3 regions of the Mesorhizobium sp. CAU 1732 genome follow, and region 2 is predicted to be linked to each of the others. Evidence: predicted binding sites of a transcription regulator. Region 2 holds the regulator's gene; each other region holds the start of a gene.
What was found. Region 2 encodes LexA, which represses DNA repair genes until DNA is damaged. Its sites were predicted from a motif close to TGTTCNNNNTGTGTTCNG; they were not measured.
Positions count from the first base shown of each region.

Region 1: the regulator LexA is predicted to act here: its motif matches at 5,694-5,711, upstream of AAFN55_RS07715 (cytoplasmic protein).
Region 3: the regulator LexA is predicted to act here: its motif matches at 1,922-1,939, upstream of parE (DNA topoisomerase IV subunit B).

Region 1 covers NZ_JBDQQR010000001.1:1,576,392-1,584,551, forward strand. Annotated here, with positions in the region: gene AAFN55_RS07690 (superoxide dismutase) at 1-545, shown strand, start outside; gene AAFN55_RS07695 (cytochrome c) at 730-1,158, shown strand; gene AAFN55_RS07700 (cytochrome c) at 1,183-2,106, shown strand; gene AAFN55_RS07705 (S9 family peptidase) at 2,100-4,211, opposite strand; gene AAFN55_RS07710 (MucR family transcriptional regulator) at 4,718-5,146, shown strand; gene AAFN55_RS07715 (cytoplasmic protein) at 5,274-5,552, opposite strand; gene AAFN55_RS07720 (helix-turn-helix domain-containing protein) at 5,766-6,182, shown strand; gene AAFN55_RS07725 (hypothetical protein) at 6,194-6,445, shown strand; gene AAFN55_RS07730 (DUF6456 domain-containing protein) at 6,476-6,994, shown strand; gene AAFN55_RS07735 (SufE family protein) at 7,006-7,440, opposite strand; gene AAFN55_RS07740 (DUF5330 domain-containing protein) at 7,509-7,871, opposite strand.
Region 2 covers NZ_JBDQQR010000001.1:2,874,835-2,882,994, reverse strand. Annotated here, with positions in the region: gene gltX (glutamate--tRNA ligase) at 1-359, opposite strand, end outside; gene AAFN55_RS13970 (ComEC/Rec2 family competence protein) at 477-2,843, shown strand; gene lexA (transcriptional repressor LexA) at 2,866-3,582, opposite strand; gene glp (gephyrin-like molybdotransferase Glp) at 3,690-4,889, opposite strand; gene moaC (cyclic pyranopterin monophosphate synthase MoaC) at 4,900-5,388, opposite strand; gene trpC (indole-3-glycerol phosphate synthase TrpC) at 5,395-6,207, opposite strand; gene trpD (anthranilate phosphoribosyltransferase) at 6,204-7,229, opposite strand; gene AAFN55_RS13940 (peptidyl-prolyl cis-trans isomerase) at 7,236-8,160, opposite strand, start outside.
Region 3 covers NZ_JBDQQR010000001.1:2,100,367-2,108,526, forward strand. Annotated here, with positions in the region: gene parE (DNA topoisomerase IV subunit B) at 1-1,852, opposite strand, end outside; gene AAFN55_RS10255 (GGDEF domain-containing protein) at 2,178-3,326, shown strand; gene AAFN55_RS10260 (DUF6516 family protein) at 3,379-3,666, shown strand; gene AAFN55_RS10265 (hypothetical protein) at 3,663-4,016, shown strand; gene gcvP (aminomethyl-transferring glycine dehydrogenase) at 4,030-6,834, opposite strand; gene gcvH (glycine cleavage system protein GcvH) at 6,845-7,213, opposite strand; gene gcvT (glycine cleavage system aminomethyltransferase GcvT) at 7,219-8,160, opposite strand, start outside.

The DNA of each region.
Region 1 (8,160 bases), 1.3 Mb from region 2:
CGAAGGAGACGCTCGAATACCATCACGACAAGCACCACAAGGCGTATGTCGACAATGGTAACAAGCTCGCAGCCGAAGCCGGCCTGGAAGGCAAGTCGGTCGAGGAGGTCGTGAAGGCGTCCTTCGGAAAGAACCCCGGCCTCTTCAACAACGCTGCCCAGCACTACAATCACATCCACTTCTGGAAGTGGATGAAGAAGGGCGGCGGCGGCAAGAGCCTGCCGGGCGCGTTGCAGAAGGCGATCGACAGCGATCTCGGCGGCTATGACAAATTCCGTGCCGACTTCATCAACGCCGGCACCACGCAGTTCGGTTCGGGCTGGGCCTGGCTTTCCGTCAAGGACGGCAAGCTTGAAATCTCCAAGACCCCGAACGGCGAAAACCCGCTCGTTCACGGCGCCAAGCCGATCCTCGGCGTCGATGTCTGGGAGCATTCCTATTACATCGACTACCGCAACGCCCGCCCGAAATACCTCGAGGCGTTCGTCGACAGCCTGATCAACTGGGATTACGTGCTGGAGATGCACGAAGCAGCCTCCAAGTAGGCTCCAGCTTCCATAGTTTTGAAGAAGCCCCGGTTTTGCCGGGGCTTCTTTCGTTTGGAGGGGATGCTGCGTTCACGGAAGCGTGAAGTGGGGATCGCGTGAAGTGACTTCCCCCGCAATGTCTTTCGGTGATGATCGCCGTGCACGTCTCCGTGCCAGCCCGTTGCCAAATCCGGAGCCCTTCATGAAATTTTTCATCCTGTCCGCCGCCGCGCTATCCCTGTTCGTGTCTGGCGCATCGGCGGATCCGATTGCGGAACGCAAGGAACTTATGAAGGAGCGCGGCCCGCTGATGCGGGTGCTTGGCCCGATCGCCCAGGGACAGCAGCCCTTCGATGCGGCCGCCGTCATGGATGCTCTCGAAAAGCTCAACACCAATGCCGAGGCCATCGACGTCGCGGCACTCTGGCCCGAAGGCAGCGAAACCGGTGATACCAAGTCGTCGCCCAAAATCTGGGAAGACATGGCCGGCTATCAGGCCGCCACAGACAAATATACCGCCGTGACGCAGGCCGCGGTCGCAGCGAACCCGCAGGACCTTGCCTCGTTCCGGGCGGCATTCCGCCCCGTGGCCGCAAGCTGCGGCGCCTGCCACGAAGCCTACCGCATGTAGGCCGATGGCGGACGCGTCGTCCTGATGGCCATACTTCGCAAACTGCTCGTATCGGCAGCCGTGGTCGCGGCAGTCGGCGGCGTTGCGCTGTGGTTCCTGTCCGCGCCGGATCGGCTCGATGCCGAAGCCGTGGGTGGCCTCGGGGATGGCGATGCCACGCGCGGCGAACAGGTGTTCTGGGCGGGCGGCTGCGCGTCGTGCCATGCCGCGCCGGGAGCGACGGAGGATGCGCGGCTGTCGCTCGGCGGCGGCCTGCGCCTCGAAACCGGGTTCGGGACATTCGTTGCTCCGAACATCTCGCAGGACCCGCAGGACGGGATCGGCATGTGGACGGCCGAGGATCTGGCAAATGCCATGATGCGCGGCGTCTCGCCCGGCGGCAGCCACTACTATCCCGCGTTTCCCTATACGTCCTATGCCAGGATGCAGCCTGCCGACATCGCGGACCTCTCGGCCTTCATGAAGACGCTTCCCGCGGTCGCGGGCACGGCACCCGGCCACGAGCTGAGCTTCCCGTTCAACATGCGCCGGTCGCTCGGGCTGTGGAAGCTGCTTTACCTGAATGACGCGCCGGCAGTCGCGCTCGGCAATCCGAGCGATCAGGTCGCGCGCGGGCAATATCTCGTCGAGGGCCCCGGCCATTGCGGCGAGTGCCATACGCCACGCGATCTCATTGGCGGCCTCGAGCTTGCCCAATGGATGGCCGGCGCCGCCGCTGCCGAAGGCGACGGGAACGTGCCCAACATCACCCCGTCGGACGACGGATTGGGCGACTGGTCGGACATCGACATCGTCACTTTGCTGGAGACCGGCTTCACGCCGGACTACGATTCAGTCGGCGGCTCGATGGCGTCCGTCGTGCGCAACATGGCGGAACTGCCCGCATCCGACCGCGAAGCAATCGCGGCCTACCTGAAGGCAATTCCGCCACATCCCAACGGCTACTGAGCGACAGCGTCGCGCCCGGTGACCTTCAGGGCGAAAGCGTAGCCATAGGCGATCTCCTCCAGACGCGAGAAGCGCCCCGACGCGCCGGCATGGCCTGCTTCCAGATTGATGCGGAAGAGAACCGGATTGTCGTCGGTCTTGCGCTCACGCAGGCGGGCCACCCACTTCGCAGGCTCCCAATAGGTGACGCGGGGATCGGTCAGTCCGGCGACCGCGAGGATCGGCGGATAGGCCTGGGCCGTGACGTTGTCGTAAGGCGAGTAGGACGCGATGATCTTGTAGTCGGCCTCCGACGCCAGCGGATTGCCCCACTCCGGCCATTCCGGCGGCGTCAGCGGCAACGTCGCGTCGAGCATCGTCGCAAGCACGTCCACGAAGGGTACTTCGGCGATGATGCCGCCGAAATCGGCAGGCGCCATGTTTGCCACCGCGCCCATCAGCATGCCGCCGGCGGAACCACCTTGCGCGACGATGCGGTCGTGGCTGGTCATGCCCTCGGCGACGAGGTGACGGCCCGCCGCGATGAAATCGGTGAAGGTGTTCGCCTTGTGCTGCCGCTTGCCGGCATCATACCAGGCATAGCCCTTGTCCTTGCCGCCCCTGACATGCGCGATGGCGTAGATGAAGCCGCGATCGACGAGAGACAGGCAGTTCGTGTTGAACGAGGCCGGAATGGCGATGCCGTAGGAGCCATAGCCGTAGAGCAGGCATGGCGCGGTGCCGTCGAGCGGCGTATCCGCGCGGTAGAGGATGGAGATCGGCACGAGTTCGCCATCGGGCGCCGGAGCCATGAGCCTGCGGGTCACATAGGCGTCCGCGTCATGTCCCGACGGCACTTCCTGCGTCTTCAGAAGGACGCGCTCGCGGGTGCGCATGTCGTAGTCGTAGACCTGCGCAGGCGTCGTCATGGACGAGTAGGAAAAGCGGATGATGTCGGTGTCATATTCGTAGGATCCGGCAAGGCCGAGCGAGTAGGCCTCCTCCTCGAAGGCGACGACATGCTCGTCACCGCTGGCGCGCTCGCGCACCACGATGCGCGGCAGCCCGTCCTTGCGCTCCAGGCGTACGAGAAAATCGCGGAAACCGATGATCGAGAGGATCAGGCGGCCGGGCTCGTGGGGCACGAGTTCCTGCCAGTTCTCCTCGCGCGGATCGGCGACCGGCGCGGTCATGATGCGGAAATCCTTCGCGCCGCCCGAATTGGTCAGGATGAAGAAAACGTCGCCGCCTTCCTCCAGATCGTACTGGATGCCTTCCTCGCGCGCCTTGACCAGAACCGGCTGGGCGTCGGGACGGTCTGCGGGGATGACGCGGTACTCCGTCGTCTCGTGATCGTTGATGGCGATCATGATCCAGTCGTTGAGGCGCGTGCCGCCGATGCTGGTGAAGAAACCGGGATCGGTTTCCTCATAGACGAGCCGGTCCTGCGAGACCGGCTGGCCGATCGTGTGGTGGAAGGTCTTCGAGGGCCGGTGGTTGGCGTCGAGGCGGGTGTAGAAGAAGCCTTTTCCGCTCGCATCCCACTCGCCCGAGCCGCCCGTATCGCTGACGCGGTCTTCGAGGTCGTTGCCGCTCGCGATGTCGCGTACCATCAGCGTGTAGAATTCCGAGCCCTTGTCGTCATACCCCCAGAGAAGGCGCTTGTGGTCAGCCGAATGATCGACGCTGCCGATGCGGAAATAGGCAGTCCCTTCCGCCTCCTTGTCGCCGTCCAGAAGCATGTCTTCGTCTCCGCCGTCGCGGGGCGTGCGGATGAAGCGGGGTTGCTCGCCGCCGACCCGGTACGACATGCCATAGGCGAAATCGCCGTCTTTCATGGGAACGCTGGAATCGTCCTCCTTGATCCGGCCCTTCATCTCGGCGAACAACGTCTTCTGCAGCGCAGCCGTATCGGCCATCAATGCCTGCTGATAGGTGTTCTCGGCTTCGAGATGAGACCGGATCGCCGGGTCGAGCAACGCGGGATCCTTGAACATGTCCTGCCAGTTGTCCGCGCGCAGCCAGGCGTAGTCGTCCGTCCGCTCGATGCCGTGGTTGACGTCGACATGCGGCCTGCGATCCGTCGTGGGGGCGGACAAAGCGGGAAATGTGCTGGTTCTGGACATGAAGTGAAGTAGCCTTGCTGATGAGTCTGAAGTGGCGAACGAAGTGGCGGAGGCCCAGCATGTCGAGCCGTCGGATCATGCGAATATCGGTAAGGATGAGCGCAGCACAAGAGATGTCATGCGCGACGTTGTAGGCAGTCACACGGACCGATCATCTATGCCGGGTGATTCGTGGCCTCTTTAGATTTGAGCGGTGATTCCACTATCATTGCAGGGGGAGGGCACAATGCATGCGCGCCAGGTTGCGGCGCCGGCGATGCACGATCACAGATTGTACAAACCGATTGAATTTCGAGCGTCCATTAAGAGCAAAATACTTATCTATACTGCATAGTCACTAACTATTTGGAGAATGGTCGAATATTGAATTGACTTGTCTTAAGAGCAGGCTCACATATGCGGCAGTAGCGCGAATCGAAGGTGCGGCACACAAGCGCCCAAGCGTTACGTTCAGGGCGCAGATTCTGCCCCGAAATGACTAACTTGCAACGTACTGGGGCCAAAACATGGACATGACTGAAACTCCCGCTAAAAATGACGATATGCTGATAGAGCTGACCGCAGATGTGGTCGCAGCTTATGTCAGCAACAATCCCGTTCCTGCTGGTGAACTACCAAATCTGATCGCAGATGTGCATGCTGCGCTCGGCCGCGTTGGTGGTGCTCCCGAGCAGGCACCGGCCGACAAGCAGAAGCCTGCGGTGAACCCGAAGAAGTCGGTTCACGAGGACTATATCATCTGCCTCGAGGACGGCAAAAAGTTCAAGTCGCTGAAGCGCCACCTGATGACGCATTACGGCCTGACGCCTGATCAGTATCGCGAGAAGTGGGGCCTCGATGCGAGCTATCCCATGGTCGCTCCGAACTACGCGGCTGCGCGCTCGCAGCTTGCGAAGAAGATGGGCCTGGGCCGAAAGCGCAAAGTGGTCCGGTAGCCGCCCGACAATCATGCTTTAATGAATTCAATGCTGACGCGACCGTCTTCGGTTGCGGCCAGACGATAGATGAAGGCGGTGTCCCACCGGGACGCCGCCTTTTTCGCGCGTGCCGTGTCGGGGCGGATCAGGGATTGCTCGATGCCTTGATGCGATCGAGCGCCTGCTTGAGCGCGATGTGCCGATTGAGGTCGTAGCTCCAGTGCCGGCGCATGCCGCGAAGGCGCTCGCGCTCGATCAACCGCTCGAGCTTGACGCGAACACGCTTTGCGTCCTCCCCGGATGCCGACAGCGCCGCATCGCGATCGATACGGCCGAGGACGAACAACGCCGCGGTTTCGCCCGCGCGATGCGTCTCGTCATTCTTGCGCAGCCGGAACTGGTGCGCCTCTTCCCTGATACCCAAACCGTGCTCCTTCCATCAAGCTGTTGTCGCTCGATGGTGCGCCGGGCCTGAAGGTGCGTGGATAAAATTGCCCCTCCGGTCCTGTGAAAAAAACAAAAATCCAAACGAAAACAATATCCTGGTGAAAACTTCGCCTGATAATGTTCTGTTTTTGTTCACATGCCGGCGCGCTCTCGATATAAGAATTTATTCCTACGAACGAGGGGTGAGGTCTTGCGGGCAACAGCGCTGGAAACGAAAGATGAGCCGATTGCGAACACCGGGATTGAAACGGTCTCCTACGCGGTCGATCTTTTAAAGCTCTCGCGGCGCGATCGTGCCGCGACCGTCTGCGATGGCGTGATCGACATTACGTCGGCGCTTTTCAACGTAAGCGGGCGGGATGTGCGGCAACCGGGCCGATCGACACTCGACATCAGCCGGGTGCGCCAGGTCGGCATGTATGTCGCGCATGTGACGCTTGGCATTTCGATGCGCGACGTGGGCGAGGGGTTCGGGCGCGACCGCACGACGGTCCTCTATGCGTGCCACCAGATCGAGGATTTGCGGGACGATGCCGAGTTCGACAGCATCGTCGCGATGATGGAACGCGTGGTTCTCGCCGTCTTCGGCCGAATGGATCGGGATTGAGGTGCGGAATCATGAACCAGGACAAGGCGGCAACGCGCAGCATTCGATTTCTTGCAAAGGGCGAGGCGACGATACGCGGCGCGGCAAATCGCGAACGCGTCCTGCTGGATGGAGCGGACCGGGGCGTCATCGGCGTTGCGAGCGAGGTGCTTGATGATTTGGCCAGGAGGGGGCTCGTCGTCATCGACGGAGCGCAGCTTCGCCTGACCCAGCTTGGCGTCTCCGCAGCCAGGCGCGAGGCGGCTCCCGTCCACGCATTCTAGGCCCAGCATCAGGAGCGCGAGGCTGTGGTGATGGAGACGGCCAGCGGCCGTGAGACCGTGACCGTCAACGCGGCGGAATCGCCGCTGGGCCTTTTGCGGCGTTACCGCACGAAACAGGGTTCGCCGTTTCTGAGCCTGCGCGAGTTCGATGCAGGCGAGCGGCTGCGCGCCGACTACAGCCGCGGGCAGATCATGCCCCGCATGGGCGTCAATTGGGGCGCGGTGAGTGCCACGGGGCGGGGCTCAGGCGACAGGAACGGCATTGCCGACCTGACGGATGCGGCACTCTCCGCGCGGTTACGGGTCGAGCATGCGATCGATGCAGTCGGCCCGGAACTGTCCGGCGTGCTGATCGACGTCTGCTGCTTCCTGAAGGGGCTTGAGCGCGTGGAGACGGAACGTCATTGGCCGGCGCGCTCGGCGAAGCTGATCCTCAAATCTGCTCTCGGCGTTCTCGCGCGCCACTATGAGCCGCCGCGCAAGACCACACGCAAGGCGGATGCGATCCTGCATTGGGGGACGGCGGACTACCGACCGAGTTTGGGCTAGGCAGCCATATGTCAGCCGGCCGTCGCGGATGACAGCGCCGCTTCCGCCTCGTCGCGGATGCGGCGGATCATCGAGCGGAGCCCGTTCGCGCGCTGCGGCGTGAGGTGCTCGTCGAGGCCGAGATCCCGCAGCGTGCCTTCGGCGTCGGTCTGCGCGATTTCAGAGGCTTTTCGGCCGGAATAGAGCGCGAGGACGATCGCGACCAGACCTTTGACGATATGGGCATCCGAATCGCCGAGGAAGCTCAGGGCCGGATCGTCTCCGGAGCCGCGTGTGGTGTGGAGCCAGACCTGGCTCACGCAGCCGCGCACCTTGTGGGCCTCGTCGCGGGCCGTTTCAGGATAGGGGGCAAGGTCGCCGCCGAGCTCGATGATATAGCGATACCGCTCTTCCCAATCGTCGAGGAAGGTGAAGTCTTCGCGGATGGCTTCGATCGTGGCGCTCATGATTGCGCATATAGTGTCTGCCCGCCTCGCAGTCACCTTCAAAAGCGGCGCAGTTCGCGAACCGGACGCTATTGAGCCTGCGGCGCGACGTCCGCGACCGGCAGGACCACGTCCTGCGGCAACTCGACGGAACCGGTGTGGATCGGCTCCTGCGTCGCTGCCGTTTCGCCGAACTGCTCATCAAGCACGCCATAGGCGAGGCGTGCGCCTTCCTTTGCGCGGATGCCGATCGTCGTGAACGCGGACCGACCGATCTCGCACACATGGGGCTGACGCTCGCAGATGCCGGCCATGTCGCCGATCGCCGCCTTGGCGGCGAAGAACGCCTCGACAGGACCGACGGTCCGCTCGCCGTCCGCCGTACTGCCGCCGAACGGAATCAGCAGCAGCACCAGTGAAAGCCAGAACGCGGATTTGATCAGAAAACCCATTGCCACACCCTCGATACTTGAGCGGACGTCTGCTCCCCAGCCCGCTTCATGTGCCGATAATGCGCGAGGGATGCAAAAGGTCGCTTGCAGAGACGAATCGAATTTGGCGCAAGATTGAGTCGAATTGGAGCTATCGGGATTTGATTCAAAGTTTAATTGAAGTCCGGGGCGGGATTGCGATGACGGGTGAATCGGCAAGTGACTGAAAAGACTTGATTTATCGAGATTTCCCGCGTCCGGGTCGTCGCCGGTGGCCGACCAATCCGATCGTTGCCGGCTCTTACCCTCT
Region 2 (8,160 bases):
GGACGGCCCTCCGCGCGGGCCTTCTCGCGCATCTCGGTGAGCTCCTCGGGCGAGGCGTAGCAATAATACGCCTTGCCGGCGCGCACGAGTTCCTCGGCGACTTCGCGGTGACGCGGCGCGCGTTCGAATTGCGAAACCGGCTCGCCATCCCACTGCAAGCCAAGCCAGGACAGTCCATCGAGAATCGCCGCCGTGGCCGCGTCAGTGGAGCGCTCGCGATCGGTATCCTCGATGCGCAGCAGCATGACGCCGCCCGTGTGCTGGGCGTAGAGCCAGTTGAAGAGCGCGGTGCGCGCGCCGCCGATATGAAGATAGCCCGTCGGCGACGGCGCGAAGCGGGTTACGACCTTGTCAGACATGGATTTCTTCCCGGGAAGCGTCGTTGCGGGGCGGCATTGGCCGCCCGATGGTCTTTTGCTGGCGCTCATGTAGCATAGGAGGTCGGGCGTGCAAGCATTACCCGAGCGGGAAGCGGCATGGGTGGGGAAAGACCGATCGCGACGGACGAGCGCCGTCAGTACAGCGTGTCGCCGGATTTTGCGTCCGACGCGTCGCTCCCTGCTACCCGATCCTTCACCGATGTGACGGTGGGGCCGGTGGCTGGGCGGAACCTCCCTCGGCCGCGTCTGAACCTGGAGGCGCTGCAGGAGGCAGGGCGTTCGGGCTTCGAGCAGTATCTCGAACGGGGGAACGCCTTTCTCCTCGTGCCGGCGTTCATGGCGATCGGCGCGCTCGTCTACTTCACGATGCCCAGTGAGCCGCCCGCAATCTTGCTGGTTGTGGCCGCAGTGTTTGCTGCCGGATGCGCGGTGATGGCTGTTGCCAGGCCCGTCATGCGCCTGACGGCACTTGCCGCGCTGATGACCCTTATCGGCATGGGAGCCGCCAAGGTCGAGACGTGGCGAGCATTGACCCCGATGATGGGCGCGGAGATCACCACGCGCATAACAGGACGGGTGGCACGCATCGAGCACCAGTCCAGCGGTCGGTTCCGCCTGACGCTCGACGTCGTCTCGACGGCTCGCCCTGAGCTTCGCTATGCGCCCGACAGGATCCGCGCCACCGCGCGCGCAATACCGGAGGGACTGAAACCCGGCGACACGATGACGGGCCTCGTTCGCCTGATCCCGCCCTCGGGACCGGTTCGCCCGCAAAGCTACGACTTCTCCTTCAAGAGCTATTTCGATGGAATCGGCGCGATCGGCTTCTTTCTCAACAATCCCGAACTTGCCGACATCGTCACAACACCTCGGTTCGGAGACCGCGTCCGCGCCTGGATCGAAGAGCAGCGCGGCATCATGGCGGGGCGGATCGCATTGCAGATCGGCGGCCCGGAAGGCGAGATCGCGGCAGCCCTCATCACCGGCGTCCGTGCGGGCATTCCGGAGGACATCAACGAAGCGCTTCGCGTCGTCGGCCTCTATCATGTGATCTCGATCTCGGGGCTTCACATGGCGCTCGTGGCGGGAACGCTCATGGTCGGCATGCGATGCTGCTTCGCGCTTGTTCCGGCCTTCTCGTCGCGGCACCCGGTGAAGAAATACGCCGCGTTTGTGGCGCTGTCGGCGACCGCATTCTACCTCGTGATGTCGGGCGCGGATGTCGCTGCACAACGAAGCTTCATCATGCTGGCGGTCATGCTGCTTGCTGTGATGGTGGACCGCGCGGCGCTGACCATGCGAAACCTTGCGATCTCGGCGATCATCATCCTTTTGATCGCGCCGCATGAAGTCGTCGGCCCGAGTTTCCAGATGTCGTTTGCGGCAACTGCCGCGCTCGTTGCCTCCTATGCTGCGTGGACGGAATACCGACAGGGAAAGCCGGCCAGCGGACCTCCGCCGCGGCGGTCGCCTGTCGCCTCCGTCCTGCGGGCGAGCGGAATCTACGCGGCGGGGCTCTCGATGACGTCCGTCGTCGCCGGCCTTGCGACGGCGCTTTTCACCGCATGGCATTTCCAGCAGGTCGCCCCGCTCGGTCTGGTGGCGAACCTGGCTGCAATGCCGTTCGTCTCGGTGATCGTCATGCCGATGGCGGTCATCGCATCGATCCTCATGCCGTTCGGCCTGGAAGGGCCAGCGCTGCAATTGATGGGGCTCGGCATCGCCGCGATGAATGCGGTCGCGATCTGGCTGGCTGAGCGATCCGTATTCGACATGACCGGCGCGATTCCGCTGGGCGCCGTGCTGATCACGACGCTTGCACTCGCATTTCTGACGATGACGGATGGGGTGATGCGGTGGGCTGCCGCGCCGCTTCTGGCAATCGCCGCATTCATGCTTTTCATGCGGGATGTGCCGGATGTCATCATCTCCGAAGATGGCAGTCTCGTCGCCATGCGGCTCGAGGATGGCCGCGTCGCCGTCAATCGCCCGCGTCCGCGCGCATTTACGATGGACAACTGGATGCGAGCTTTTGCAGCCACGGAGATCGTCCGACCCGGCACTGCCGCGGGATCACAAGCGGAGCACGCCTCGGGCTTCATCTGCAACGACGAGGGCTTGTGCATCGCGCGGCACGGAAGCGGGGGCGTTGTGGCCTATGCGGCGACCGAAAATGACGCGGCAGGTGTCTGCGGCGAAGCAACCGTCATCATCATCGACGACGCCACCGCCGGCGATCCGTGCGAAAACGCGGCAGTGCTGGTCATTACCAAACGCGACCTCGCGCGCCATGGCAGCGTCGAGTTCTCGTTTCCCGCAAATGGCCTGCGCCCCACGCCCCGCTACGCGATCAGGGAACCGTACCGCGCGTGGCACCATCATCGCCAGTTCTCGCGCGCAGCGCGCGGCATGCCGCCCTACCAGCGCGAAAATCCCGCCGAAGCCAATGACCGGCGGGATTAGAGGCCGGGCGCGCCGTCTGCCTTCAATAGCGGCGGATCAGGCCGACGAGTTTGCCCTGAACCTTGATGCGGTCCGGTCCGAAGATGCGTGTTTCGTAAGCCGGATTGGCGGCTTCCAGCGCGATCGACGCGCCCTTTCGACGGAACCGCTTGAGGGTCGCTTCCTCGTCATCGACGAGCGCAACGACGATATCGCCCGGACTGGCCGTCTGGCCATCCTTGATGATGACCGTGTCGCCGTCGAAGATGCCGGCCTCGATCATCGAGTCGCCTTTGACCTCGAGCGCATAGTGCTCGCCACCGGACAGCATTTCCGGCGGTACGCTGATCGAATGCGTCTTGTGCTGGATCGCGTCGATCGGAACGCCGGCCGCGATCCGCCCCATGACCGGGATCGATACGGACGCCGGAGTGTCGTCGTCATTGCTATGGGTATGCAGGCGGGAGCGCTCAGGCGCCCTGCCGAGGCTGCCCTGGATGACGCTCGGTGAAAACTTCTTCGCCGCATTCAGGCCCGGAGCAATCGAATCGGGAAGCCGCAGAACCTCCAGCGCGCGCGCCCTGTTGGGAAGACGCCTGATGAAGCCCCGTTCCTCGAGAGCGGTGATGAGACGGTGGATGCCGGATTTGGACGCCAGATCGAGCGCTTCCTTCATTTCGTCGAAAGAAGGGGGGATTCCCGTCTCCTTCAACCGCTCATGGATGAAGAGAAGCAGTTCGTGTTGCTTGCGCGTCAGCATCGCTCGCCCCTTGGGAATCGATCCAAAAACAAAACCAGAACAAACACTATCTGTTCCAGTTGTGTTCCGCAACACGTTTAATTTTAATGAATTCGTTGATGCTTTGTTCAGCTTAGCAGCATGACGCGGCAAGCATCGCCAGGCTCGGCCGCGGCTGCTCCCGGCTCTCTGACGATCAGCGCATTCGATGCGGCGAGCGTCTTGAGCATCGACGAATCCTGCGTGCCGAAGGGGGTCGCGGTGAGTTCGCCATCACGGTCCTCGACATGCGCCCGCACGTAATCCTGTCGGTGATCGTTGGCTTTCATGGGCGATCCGAGACGGGCTGAGCGCAATCGGTTGGCGGTAGAGCGGCCGGCGAGGGCAGCCACCAGCGGCACGAGGAAGACATAGGCACAAACCATGCTCGAGACAGGGTTGCCCGGCAGACCCAGCACCCGCGTGTCATCGAAGCGCCCGAACATCAGCGGCTTGCCCGGACGCATGGCGATCTTCCAGAACTCAAGCTGCATTCCCTGGCCGGCAAGCACGTCGCGGACGAGGTCGTGGTCACCGACAGACGCGCCGCCCAGCGTGACGACGATGTCGGCGCGCGCGGCGCGTGCGCGATCCATGGAGGCGGCGATCTGCGCGCGATCGTCGGGGACGATGCCGAGGTCGAGGATTTGCGCGCCGGCGTTGCGCGCGATCGCGGCGACGCCATAGCTGTTGGACGCGACGATCTGGTCCGGGCCGGGATTGTCACCCGGTGCGACAAGCTCCGTGCCGGTGGCGATGATCGCGACCAGCGGTTTGCGCACAACCGGCAGCATCGCATGGTTGGCGGCCGCGGCGAGCGAAAGTGCGGCCGGATCGAGCAGGCGGCCAGCGCTCAAGAGTGGCTCGCCGGTGATGAAGTCGAGGCCTTCGCGGCGGATGTGTCTGCCCTTTGGCGTCGCTTCCAGCGCCTCGATGGTCTGGTTGCCGACACCCTTGGCATCTTCCTGAAGGAGAACCGTGTCGGCGCCATTTGGAATCGGTGCGCCGGTAAAGATGCGCACGGCCTCGCCGGGGCCGACCGTGCCGTCGAAGCGCTTGCCGGCGATCGATTCGCCGATCACGTTGAGCTTTGCCGGTATGGTCTCGATGTCTTGCCCACGCACCGCATAGCCGTCCATCGCCGAGGCGGGGAAGGGCGGTTGCGTTCGTCTTGCGGCGATGGCCGAGGCCAAAACGCGACCGGAGGCTTCGGCGATTGCGACATCTTCCGCGCCAAGCGGACCGGCGTCGCGCAGGAGTTGCGCCAGCGCATCGTCGACGGGCAGCAGACCAGCCAACTCAGGCCTCCGCGGCGCGGTAATCGCCGGATTTGCCGCCGCTCTTCTCGACAACGCGGATTCCGGTGATCGTCATTCCACGATCGGCGGCCTTGGCCATGTCGTAGATCGTGAGGCAGGCGACGGATGCGGCCGTGAGCGCTTCCATCTCCACACCGGTTTTGCCGGTCACACGGGCCAGCGCGCGCACGCGCAGGCCGGGCAGCGTGGCGTCAGGCTCGATATCGACGGAAACCTTCGTGAGCAGAAGCGGATGGCAAAGCGGAATCAGCTCGTGCGTGCGCTTGGCCGCCATGATGCCGGCGATGCGCGCGGTGCCCAGAACGTCCCCCTTCTTGGCGTCGCCATCGAGGATCATGCGCAGCGTCTCCGCTTTCATGACCACCGCGCCTTCCGCGATCGCGGTACGCTCGGTCTCGGCCTTGGCGCCGACATCCACCATGTTGGCTTCGCCCGATGCACCCAGATGTGTGAGGCCGGAACCGCTCATCGGGTGTCAGCCTGCCGCGCTGCGCTGTTCGATGCCGAGAAGCGTGCGGGTCGCAAGTGTCACATCGGCCTGCCGCATCAGGCTCTCGCCGACGAGGAAGCAGGAGATGCCAGAATTCGACAGGCGATTGCAGTCGGCATGCGTGAAGATGCCGCTTTCGCCGACGATGAGGCGCTCGTCGGGCACGAGTTGCGCCAGACGTTCCGATGTCTCGAGGCCTACTTCAAACGTTCGCAGGTTGCGGTTGTTGATGCCGATGAGGGGTGAGGCGAGTTTTAGGGCGCGCTCCATCTCCGCCTCGTCATGCACCTCGATCAGCACGTCCATGCCGAGGTCGTGCGCTTCGCCTTCCAGGGCCCGCGCGTCGTCATCCGATAGGCTCGCCATGATGATCAGGATCGCGTCAGCACCCCAACTGCGCGCTTCATGGACCTGATAGGTCTCGAACATGAAGTCCTTGCGCAGCACGGGCATGGCGGTCGCCGCGCGTGCGTGGGTGAGGAATTCCGGTGCGCCCTGGAACGATGGCGTGTCGGTCAGGACGGAAAGGCAGGCCGCGCCCCCGGCTTCATAGGCGCGGGCGAGTGACGGCGGATCGAAATCGGCGCGGATGAGGCCCTTGGAGGGGCTCGCCTTCTTGATCTCGGCGATGAGCGCAAAGTCTCCGACCGCCTGCTTGGCCTGGATCGCCTTACGAAAGCCCCTCGGCGCATCGACGTCGCGGCTGCGCGCCTTGAGCTCGGAAAGCGGCACCGCCGCCTTTGCCGCGGCGATTTCGTCGCGCTTGTAGACTTCGATCTTCTGGAGAATGTCCGTCATTGCGGCTTCCCCTTTCGGTTGGAAACGTGAACCAGCCTATCCAGCGCCGCAAGAGCAGACGCGCTGTCGATCGACTGCGTGGCCATGGCGATGCCGTCCGGGAGCGTCGCGACCGTGCCCGATACGACGAGGGCACCCGCCGCGTTGAGGATTGCGATGTCGCGGTAGGCGTTTCGCTCGCCCGACAGGACGGCACGCAGGGCGCGCGCATTGTGCTGCGCGTCGCCGCCTTTCAAATCCTCCGGCCTCGCCCTGGCAAGACCGACATCCTCCGGCGCGATTTCGAAGGTGCGAACCTCGCCATTCTCAAGCGCTGCGACCTTCGTCGTGCCCGCTGTGGTCATCTCGTCGAGGCCATCGCCATGGACGACCCAGATCGATTCGGAGCCGAGCCCCTTGAGAACATGCGCGATCGGCTCGACCCATTGCGGCGCGAAGACACCGACCAGTTGGCGCGAAACGCCGGCCGGATTGGAGAGCGGACCAAGCAGGTTGAAGATCGTGCGCGTGCCGAGTTCGACGCGGGACGGGCCGACATGGCGCATGGCCGAATGATGGGCGGGCGCGAACATGAAGCCGACACCCGCTTCCTCGATACAGGTCGAGATGTGATCGGGGGAAATCTCGATGTCGATACCCAGGGCGATCAGCGTATCGGCCGCACCCGACTTTGACGACAAGGCACGGTTGCCGTGCTTCGCCACGGGAACGCCCGCACCTGCCACGATGAAGGCAGCGCAGGTCGAGACGTTGTAGGAGCCCGAAGCGTCACCGCCCGTGCCGACGATGTCGATCGCGTTCGCCGGCGCCCTGACGCGAAGCATCTTGGCGCGCATCGTCGCGACCGCGCCGGAGATTTCGTCGACGGTTTCGCCGCGCGTTCGCAGCGCCATCAGGAAACCGCCGATCTGGCTCGGCGTGGCATCACCCGACATCATGATGTCGAAGGCCTCGCGTGCCTCCTCGAAGGTGAGGGGCGTTCCGTTGGCGACTGTCGCGATGTGTGTCTTGAAGTCGCTCATGGCACGCTAGAAACTCAGCGCCTGCTGGACGGCCCCACGATCCACGGTCACGGTGTATTGCGACTGCAGCCGCGCGACGAGCTGGTCGAGCAGATCGTCAGCAAAACCCGAGCCAAAGGAACGCCGCTGGTCTTCGGCGATCGATTCGGCGCCGGCATCCATGGGCTGCACGACTTCGGTCACCCGGAACACCAGTTGTGCGTCGCCGCTCGGAGCCGTCACGATCCCGGTCTCACCTTGTGCCACGCCGAAAACGGCCGCTACGCCGGCTTCGCCCAGGGCGGCATCGTTCGCGTCGCGCTTGAGCCCGCGACGCGTCTGCAACTCCTGTTCGATCTCGGTCGCGACCTCGGCGATCGGCTTGCCGTCCGCAATCTGCTTTTGCAGTTCGCCTGCACGTGCCGAAAGCCGGGTGGCGGTCTCACGCTCGGTCCAGTCAGCGACGACGCGGTCGCGGACCTCGTCCAAGGTGCGGTCTCGTGCGGCGGTGACGTCGTCCACTTCGTAAAACACGAAGCCCGTCGACCCGATGTTGATCGGCGGGTTCTCGACGCCTGCTTCCGCCTCGAAGGCCTGGCTCAGCAAGGCGGCGGATTGCGGCAGATCGGTCAAGGTCGTGCCGTCCGGCGTGTTGCCGCTGCGATCGACCGCGTCGACGGTCACGACCGTCAGACGCTGCTTTTCGGCTGCCTGGGCCATGCTCTCGCCGGATGCGCGGGAATCTTCGTATCCGTCATACACGTCCATCAGAATGCGATTGGCTTCATCGAGCGCGATCTCTTCGCGGATCTCCGTGGAAACCTGCTCGAACGGGCGCACGCTCTCGGGCGTGATCTCGGTCACCCGGAGCAGGATCGAGCCGAAAGCGCCCTGAACCACGTCGCTGACTTCGTCCGCCTCGAGGGCGAACGCGGCCTCGGCAATCGCCGGA
Region 3 (8,160 bases), 770 kb from region 2:
GCTCGACCTTGCCGCGTCCGGTGAACTCGGTCTTCAGGAGCTGATCCTTGTGGGCGTCGTCGCGCGCATACATCACCTTGCCGCCCTGGCTGATGCGGTAAAGCGGCGGCACAGCCATGTAGAGATGGCCGTTACGGATAAGGTTCGGCATTTCCTGATAGAAGAACGTGATCAGCAGCGATGCGATGTGCGCGCCGTCCACGTCGGCGTCGGTCATGATGATCACGCGGTCATAGCGCAAATCTTCATCGCGATATTTCGACCGCGTACCCGCGCCGAGCGCCTGAATGAGATCGGAGATCTGCTGGTTGGCGGCAAGCTTGTCGCTGCCGGCGCTCGCCACGTTCAGAATCTTGCCGCGAAGGGGCAGGATGGCCTGGCTCGCGCGGTCGCGCGCCTGCTTGGCCGAGCCGCCGGCCGAATCGCCCTCGACGATGAAGAGTTCCGCACCTTGCGCGGCACTCTGCGTGCAGTCCGCCAGCTTGCCCGGCAGGCGCAGCTTGCGCACCGCCGACTTGCGGCTGACTTCCTTTTCCTGGCGTCGGCGAACGCGTTCGTCAGCGCGCGCGATCACCCATTCGAGCAGCTTCGATGCTTCCTGCGGATTGTCGGCGAGCCAATGATCGAACGGATCGCGGATCGCGCTTTCCACGATGCGCTGCGCCTCGACGGTCGCCAGACGGTCCTTGGTCTGGCCGACGAATTCGGGCTCGCGGATGAACACGGAGAGCATGCCTGCCGCCGAGATCATCACGTCTTCGCCGGTCACGATCGAGGCGCGCTTGTTGCCGGTGAGGTCGGCATAGGCCTTGAGCCCGCGGGTCAACACGTTGCGGAAGCCCATCTCGTGGGTGCCGCCTTCTCCGGTGGGGATCGTGTTGCAGTAGGAATTGATGAAGCCGTCGCCGCCGAACCATGTCACGGCCCATTCCATCGAGCCGTGGCCGCCCTGCTTCTCGCTCTTTCCCGCGAAGATTTCGCGCGTCACCTGGAAGTCGGAGCCGAGAGAGGCTGCCAGATAGTCCTTCAGGCCGCCGGGAAAATGGAAGACGGCCTTGGCGGGCGTCTCGTCCTTCTCGCCGATCAGGGCCGGATCGCACGACCAGCGGATTTCGACGCCGCCGAAGAGGTAGGCCTTCGAGCGCGTCATCTTGTAGAGGCGGGCCGGCTCGAATTTCGCCGACTTTCCGAAGATGTCCGCGTCGGGGTGGAAGCGTACCCGCGTTCCGCGCCGGTTGTGCACTTCGCCGAGCGCTTCGAGCGGGCCCTGCGGCACGCCGCGCGAGAACCGCTGGCGATAGAGCTGGCGGCCGCGCGCGACCTCGACTTCGAGCACGTCGGACAGTGCGTTCACCACCGAGACGCCGACGCCGTGCAGACCGCCCGACGTCTCGTAGACCTTGCTGTCGAACTTTCCGCCTGCGTGAAGCGTCGTCATGATCACTTCGAGCGCGGATTTGTCCTTGAATTTGGGATGAGGGTCGATCGGGATGCCGCGCCCATTGTCGCTCACGGTCAGGAAGCCGTCAGCAGACAGTTCGACGTCGATGAAAGTGGCATGGCCGGCCACCGCCTCGTCCATCGAGTTGTCGATCACCTCGGCGAAGAGGTGGTGCAGCGCCTTTTCATCGGTGCCGCCGATATACATTCCGGGGCGGCGCCTGACGGGTTCCAGCCCTTCCAGCACCTCGATGTCGGCTGCGCTGTAGCCTTCGCTGCCATCCTTCGGCTGGGGCTTGGCGCGCGCGGCCTGCACCAGCGGGTCGATAGGCCGCGCCGGCGTGGCGGGTCGTGCCGCCTGCGCGGGAACTGAGGTCGGAATGCCCGAAAAGAGGTCGTTTGCGTCGTCCATGATGCCCGTTGTTGAGTGAGCCCCGAATCGCTTGCGATAGTGCCATGCTTCCATGGCAAAGGCGAACCGGGTTCCTGTTACGTTCAGGTCGTCTCGCTGTCCACCCGTCAGTGCCTACAATTGTCACGATCGGGTTTCCGCATTGCTAACCACCAAGGTGTGTATCTGCGCCCCGATGACCGCCTTACTGGAAAACTGCTTGGATTTCCGCGTCCGGAGCGCGACACCCGTCCTGGTCTTCCAGAAGATAGGTATTCTCCAACATTGCTATAAGAATGAAGACTATACGCTGAGCGAATTGCCCCCTGACTTGGCTGGATCTTCGATGCTTGATTTTACGTCACTCCTGCTGGCTACCGCCATCTCAGGGTTCTGCCTGAGCCTGACGATGCTGGCGTTTCGCATATCGTCACGCAGCGGCGACTACATGATCACATGGTCGATCGGCCTTCTGATCATCGTCAGCCACATCATGGCGTACTGGATCTACGTCAATCATCCGAACGTGTGGCTCGGCTCCTACGTGGCGGTGTCGCTGCCTACCGGGGTCGCGACGATCTACGCTTCCGCGCGTCAGTTCGCCTTCGGCACGAAGCCTTTCAAGCCTGCGCTGCTGATCGCCGTCCCCTATCTCGCCATTGTTCTGCCGTTGCTGGCGGCGGGCTATGACGGCACGGCGCTGATGGTGCAGAACGCCACGGTTGGCATGCTCTTCGTCCTGTGCAGCCACATTTATTTCAACGCCAGACACGAGGCGCCGTTCTCCATGAGCGCGTTGTCGGCGCTCTATGTTCTGCTGGGCATGTCGTTCGGATTGTGCGGAGCGGTGCTGCTGTTTGGCGGCGAATGGCGCATAGGGCGCGCTCCGGACAATTTCGCCGAGCGCGTGAACATTGTTGTTGCCGTCGTCTGCATGACGGCGATCGGCGCGCTGTCCGTGACGGTCGACCAGGCACGGCTTGCCCGCAAGCATCGCATCGACGCCATGACGGACCCGTTGACCGGCCTCCTGAACAGGCGCGCACTGTTTCAGGCATTTGGCGGAAAGGTGCTCGGTTCCCAACATGCCGCCGTCGTCTTCGACCTCGACCACTTCAAGCGCGTGAACGACGACTACGGCCATGCCTGCGGCGACGAGGTGATCCGCATGTTTGCGGACATCCTGCGCGACGCCGTGCGCAATCGCGAGACGGCGGCACGTCTGGGCGGCGAGGAATTCGTGCTGATCCTGTCGGAAACCACGCCCGATCACGCGCGGATGGCGGCCGAACGGATTGCATCGGCGTTCTCCGCGAGGGTCATCACCACGCCGCAAGGCGAACTGCGCTGCACGGTCAGCGCCGGCATCGGCTTCCCCGGGCCGTCAGGCGCCAGCTTCGAAGAGGTGCTGTCGCGCGCCGACGCGGAACTTTACGAAGCCAAACGCGCGGGCCGCAACCGCGTCGAAGCCGGCGAACTGCGCTTGGCAGGGTGAGGGTGATTGATGGCGCTTGACGCCATCAGGCGTCGCTGACATAACAGCCATCATGAAGGCGCGACTGATCGTTCGGGAGCGTGTCGTCTACCTGGATGGCACATTCGTCGAAATGGTGGTGTGGCAGGTGCCTACTCCGGTGCCGCCCACACAGCACAGCTTCAAATATCGGTTGGTCTACATCGTCGATGGCAGACGCGTGCTCGGTTATGACAATGAGCGCGGCAAGGGAGATCATCGACATCGTATGGGCGCTGAAGAACCCTATGTGTTCACGACGATCGACGCTCTGCTGGAGCAGTTCGTCCGGGACGTCGAAGCGATGAGGAGCTGCACATGAAGAAACAGATCGTTGTCGGCGGCAGTCTGCGCGATGCAGCCAGCCGCGTTTCCCAGGCATGGCGGCAGGCGGCGCGCGGCGAAGCGGTTCAGGCCGAGGACAGCGTCACGTTCCTGTCGTGGGCGGCCCTGGCATCTGTAATGACGGAGAAGCGCTACGAAATGCTGCGCCATCTGCATCGGCATCCCACGCCCAGCATTCGCGCGCTGTCTCGCGATCTCGGCCGCGACTTCAAGCGCGTCCACGAGGATGTGACCGCGCTTGAAGCAATTGGTCTCATCGAACGCGAGGACGGTATGCTCCGCGCGGACTATGACGAAATCCGCGCGGCAATCCTCATGGACGCCTGACCTCGATCGGCAATCAGCTCGCCAGTGCTTCCACCGGCGGGCACGAGCAGACGAGATTGCGGTCGCCGCCCACATTGTCGATGCGTGATACCGGCGGCCAGTATTTCGACGCGAAATCCGTCTCGCCGGCCGGGAAGGCCGCGACCGAGCGCGGATAGGGGTGGTTCCACGCATCACCCATCGTCTCGGCTGCGGTGTGCGGCGCGTTGATCAGCGGATTGTCGTCCTTGGGCCACGTGCCGTCGGCGACCTTCGCTGTCTCTTCGGCAATGCCGATCATCGCCTCGCAGAAGCGGTCCAGCTCGCGCTTCGGCTCGCTTTCGGTCGGCTCGACCATCAGCGTACCGGCGACTGGCCATGACATGGTCGGCGCGTGGAAACCGTAGTCGATCAACCGCTTGGCGATGTCCTCGACGCCGATGCCGCCACGCTCCTTCAAAACCCGCGTGTCGAGAATGCACTCATGCGCGACGCGCCCGTTGCGGCCGGCATACAGCACGGGATAGTGCGCCTTGAGCCGTTCAGCGACGTAGTTGGCTGACAGGATCGCGGTCTCGGTCGCACGCTTGAGGCCCGATGCGCCCATCATGCGGATATACATCCATGTGATCGGGAGGATCGACGCGGAGCCGTAGGGGGCTGCCGCCACCGCATGTTTCGTGCCGCCTGCAACGTGTCCCGGCAGGAACGGCGCGAGGTGCGTCTTGACGCCGATCGGGCCGATGCCCGGTCCGCCGCCGCCATGGGGAATGCAGAACGTCTTGTGCAGGTTCATGTGGCAGACATCCGCGCCGAGATCACCCGGACGCGCGAGGCCTACCAGCGCGTTCAGGTTCGCGCCGTCGAGATAGACCTGTCCGCCATGCTGATGAACGGTCGCGCAGATATCGCGCACGCCTTCCTCGAACACACCGTGCGTCGAGGGATAGGTGATCATCAACGCTGCGAGACGGTCCGAATACTGCTCGGCTTTCGCTTTCAGATCGTCGACGTCAATGTCGCCGGCCTCGGTGCATTTGACCACGACCACGCCCATGCCCGCCATCGCGGCACTCGCCGGGTTGGTGCCGTGCGCGGAGGAGGGGATGAGGCAGACGGTGCGCTGCGTATCGCCCCGCTCGAGGTGATAACGGCGGATGGCCAGCAGCCCGGCATATTCGCCCTGGCTGCCGGCATTCGGCTGGAGCGACACGGCATCGAAACCCGTGATCTCGCCCAGCCAGGCTTCCAGATCGCCGATCATGGCGCGATAGCCGTCCGCGTGAGCTACGGGCGCGAGCGGATGCATGGAGCCAACCGTCGACCAACTCACCGGCATCATTTCGGCCGCGGCGTTGAGCTTCATCGTGCACGAGCCGAGCGGAATCATCGCGCGGTCGAGTGCAAGATCCTTGTCCGCAAGCTTGCGCAGGAGGCGCATCATCTCCGTCTCGGAGCGATTCTCGTGAAAGACCGGCTGCGACAGGAAGTTTTTCGCGTCGCGCGGTTCGCCGGGCAGGGAGGCGGAGGCCTCGCCCGGAATCGAAGCTCCGAACAGACCCGCGATCGTTTCCAGATCGGCTTCGGTCGATGTCTCGTCGAAGGTGACGCCGATATGCGCCTCGTCGATGACACGCAGCAGCAGCCCGGCTTCCTCGGCCTTGGCGGCGATCGCTTTCGCCTTGCCCGGAACCGTCGCAGTCACCGTGTCGAAGATGGCCGTGCCGGCGATCTCGATGCCGGCCGCCTGCACCCCCGCGGCCAGCCTTGCCGCCAGCCGGTTCACACGCCGCGCGATCGCCTGCAATCCCTGAGGCCCATGCCAGATCGCGTAGGCGGTCGCCATGTTGGCGAGCAACGCCTGCGCGGTGCAGATGTTGGAGGTCGCCTTGTCCCGGCGGATGTGCTGCTCGCGGGTTTGCAGCGCCAATCGATATCCCTGCCTGCCATGCGCATCGGTCGACTGACCCACCAGCCGTCCGGGCATCAGACGCGTGAGCTTGTCCGCGACCGCGCAATAGGCGGCATGCGGACCGCCATAGCCCATCGGCACGCCGAAGCGCTGCATCGAGCCGACCGCGATATCGGCGCCGAGCGACGCCGGCGTCTGCGTGATCGTGAGCGCCAGCGGATCGCCGACGAAGATGACGATCGCACCGGCGGCGCGGGCCGCGGCGATGGTCGCCGTGTGGTCGCCGTAGACGCCATGCGTATCCGGCCACGGGATGATGACCGCAGCCGTGTTGTCGCCGATCTCGTCGCAGCCGATGCGGATGTCGAGCGGCTCGGCGCGGGTCTGCACGACGTCCAGCGTCTGGGCGTGCAGCGCGCCGGCGACCATCACGTCGCTGCGCTTGTCGCGGTGGTGGCGCACAGCGATGCCGATCGCCTCGGCCACCGCCGTCGCCTCGTCCAGCAGCGAAGCGGATGCAACCGGCAGGCCGGTCAATTCGCTCACCAGCGTCTGGAAGTTGAACAGCATCTCCAGCCGGCCCTGGCTGATCTCCGACTGGTAGGGCGTGTAGGCCGTGTACCAAGCGGGGTTCTCGAAGAGATTGCGCTGGATGACCGGCGGCACATGCACGCCGTGATAGCCCGCGCCGATAAAACTTTTCTTCACGACATTGCGGTTCATCGTGGCCGAAAGTTCGGCGAGCGCTTCCGCCTCGCTGGCGGGTTTGGGCAGGTCCAGCGGGCGATCGAGCCGGATCGACTTCGGCACGGCCTGGCTGATCAGCGTTTCGATCGAGGGGACGCCGAGCGCGGCCAGCATGGTGCGCACGTCATGCGCGCCGGGGCCGATATGGCGGTCAGCGAAGTGAATGGTCGTGTCCGTCATCGCATGCTCCTCAACCGATATGGGCCTTGTAGCCCGCCTCATCCATCAGCCCTTCGAGCTGGGCTTCATCGGCGAGCTTCATCTTCCACAGCCAGCCCTCGGACGTCGCAGAGGAGTTCACCAGCGCGGGATCGGACGACAGCGCGTCGTTGGCGGCCGTGATCTCGCCGTCCACCGGCGCGTAGACGTCGGACGCCGCCTTGACGGACTCGACCACGACGGCCGTGTCGCCCTTGGCGACGGTCTTGCCCACTTCGGGCAGTTCCACGAAGACGAGGTCGCCAAGCTGCTCCTGCGCATAATCGGTGATGCCGACGGTCGCGATGCCGCCCTCGACGCGGATCCATTCATGGTCTTCGGTGAAATAGGTCGTTGCCATCGAGGTCATCCTTTGCGGTAGCGATGCGGCGAGAAGGGAAGGGGGTGGATTTCGACGGGAACGCGGTTGCCGCGCACCTCGGCGAAGAGTTTCGAATGAGGCGTTGCAAGATCGGCCGGGACGTAACCCATCGCGACCGGGAAGCCGCAGGACGGGCCGAACCCGCCGGAGCGGATTTCGCCTGCCGGATTGCCGTCGCCGTCGAAGAGTTCGGCGCCTGCGCGCACCGGTTGGCGGCCTTCGGGCTTCAATCCCACGCGCTTGCGCGCCGGGCCGGCGGCGATCGCCGTGCGTAGCGCATCCGCCCCGCCGAAAATGCCATCCGCGCGGACGCTTTTGGGGATCGCCCACATCAGCCCGGCCTCGACCGGGGTGGTCGTCGCGTCGATGTCCTGCCCGTGCAGGCAGAGGCCCGCTTCGAGGCGCAGGCTGTCGCGGGCGGCAAGCCCGATCCAGGCGGCGCGTTCGTCGGCCAGCAGCGTCTCGGCGAACGCCTGTGCATCACTGAGCGGCATTGCGATTTCGAACCCGTCTTCGCCGGTATAGCCGGAGCGGCTTGCAAACCAGCCGTCGCGTGGTTCCAGACCATGCATGAATGTCAGCGGCGACAGATCGAGGCCCGCCACCTTCAACACGCTTTCCGCATCCGGCCCTTGCAGCGCGAGGAACACGCGATCGAGCGGTTCGACCGTGCAGTCGAAATCGGCGGCGATCGCCTTCAGATGTTTCTCGTCGACGGCCGCATTGCCTGCATTGGCAACGACCATGAAACGCTGGTCGCCAAGACGCGTGACGATCAGGTCATCGATGATGCCGGCGTGGTCGTTGAGGAAGAAGGTGTATTTCGATGCGCCGTCATCGATCAGGCCGGGGTCGAGCGGGCATGCTCGTGCCAGCGCTTCGCCGGCCTGCGGCCCGGTCAGCAGGAACAGCTTCATGTGCGAGAT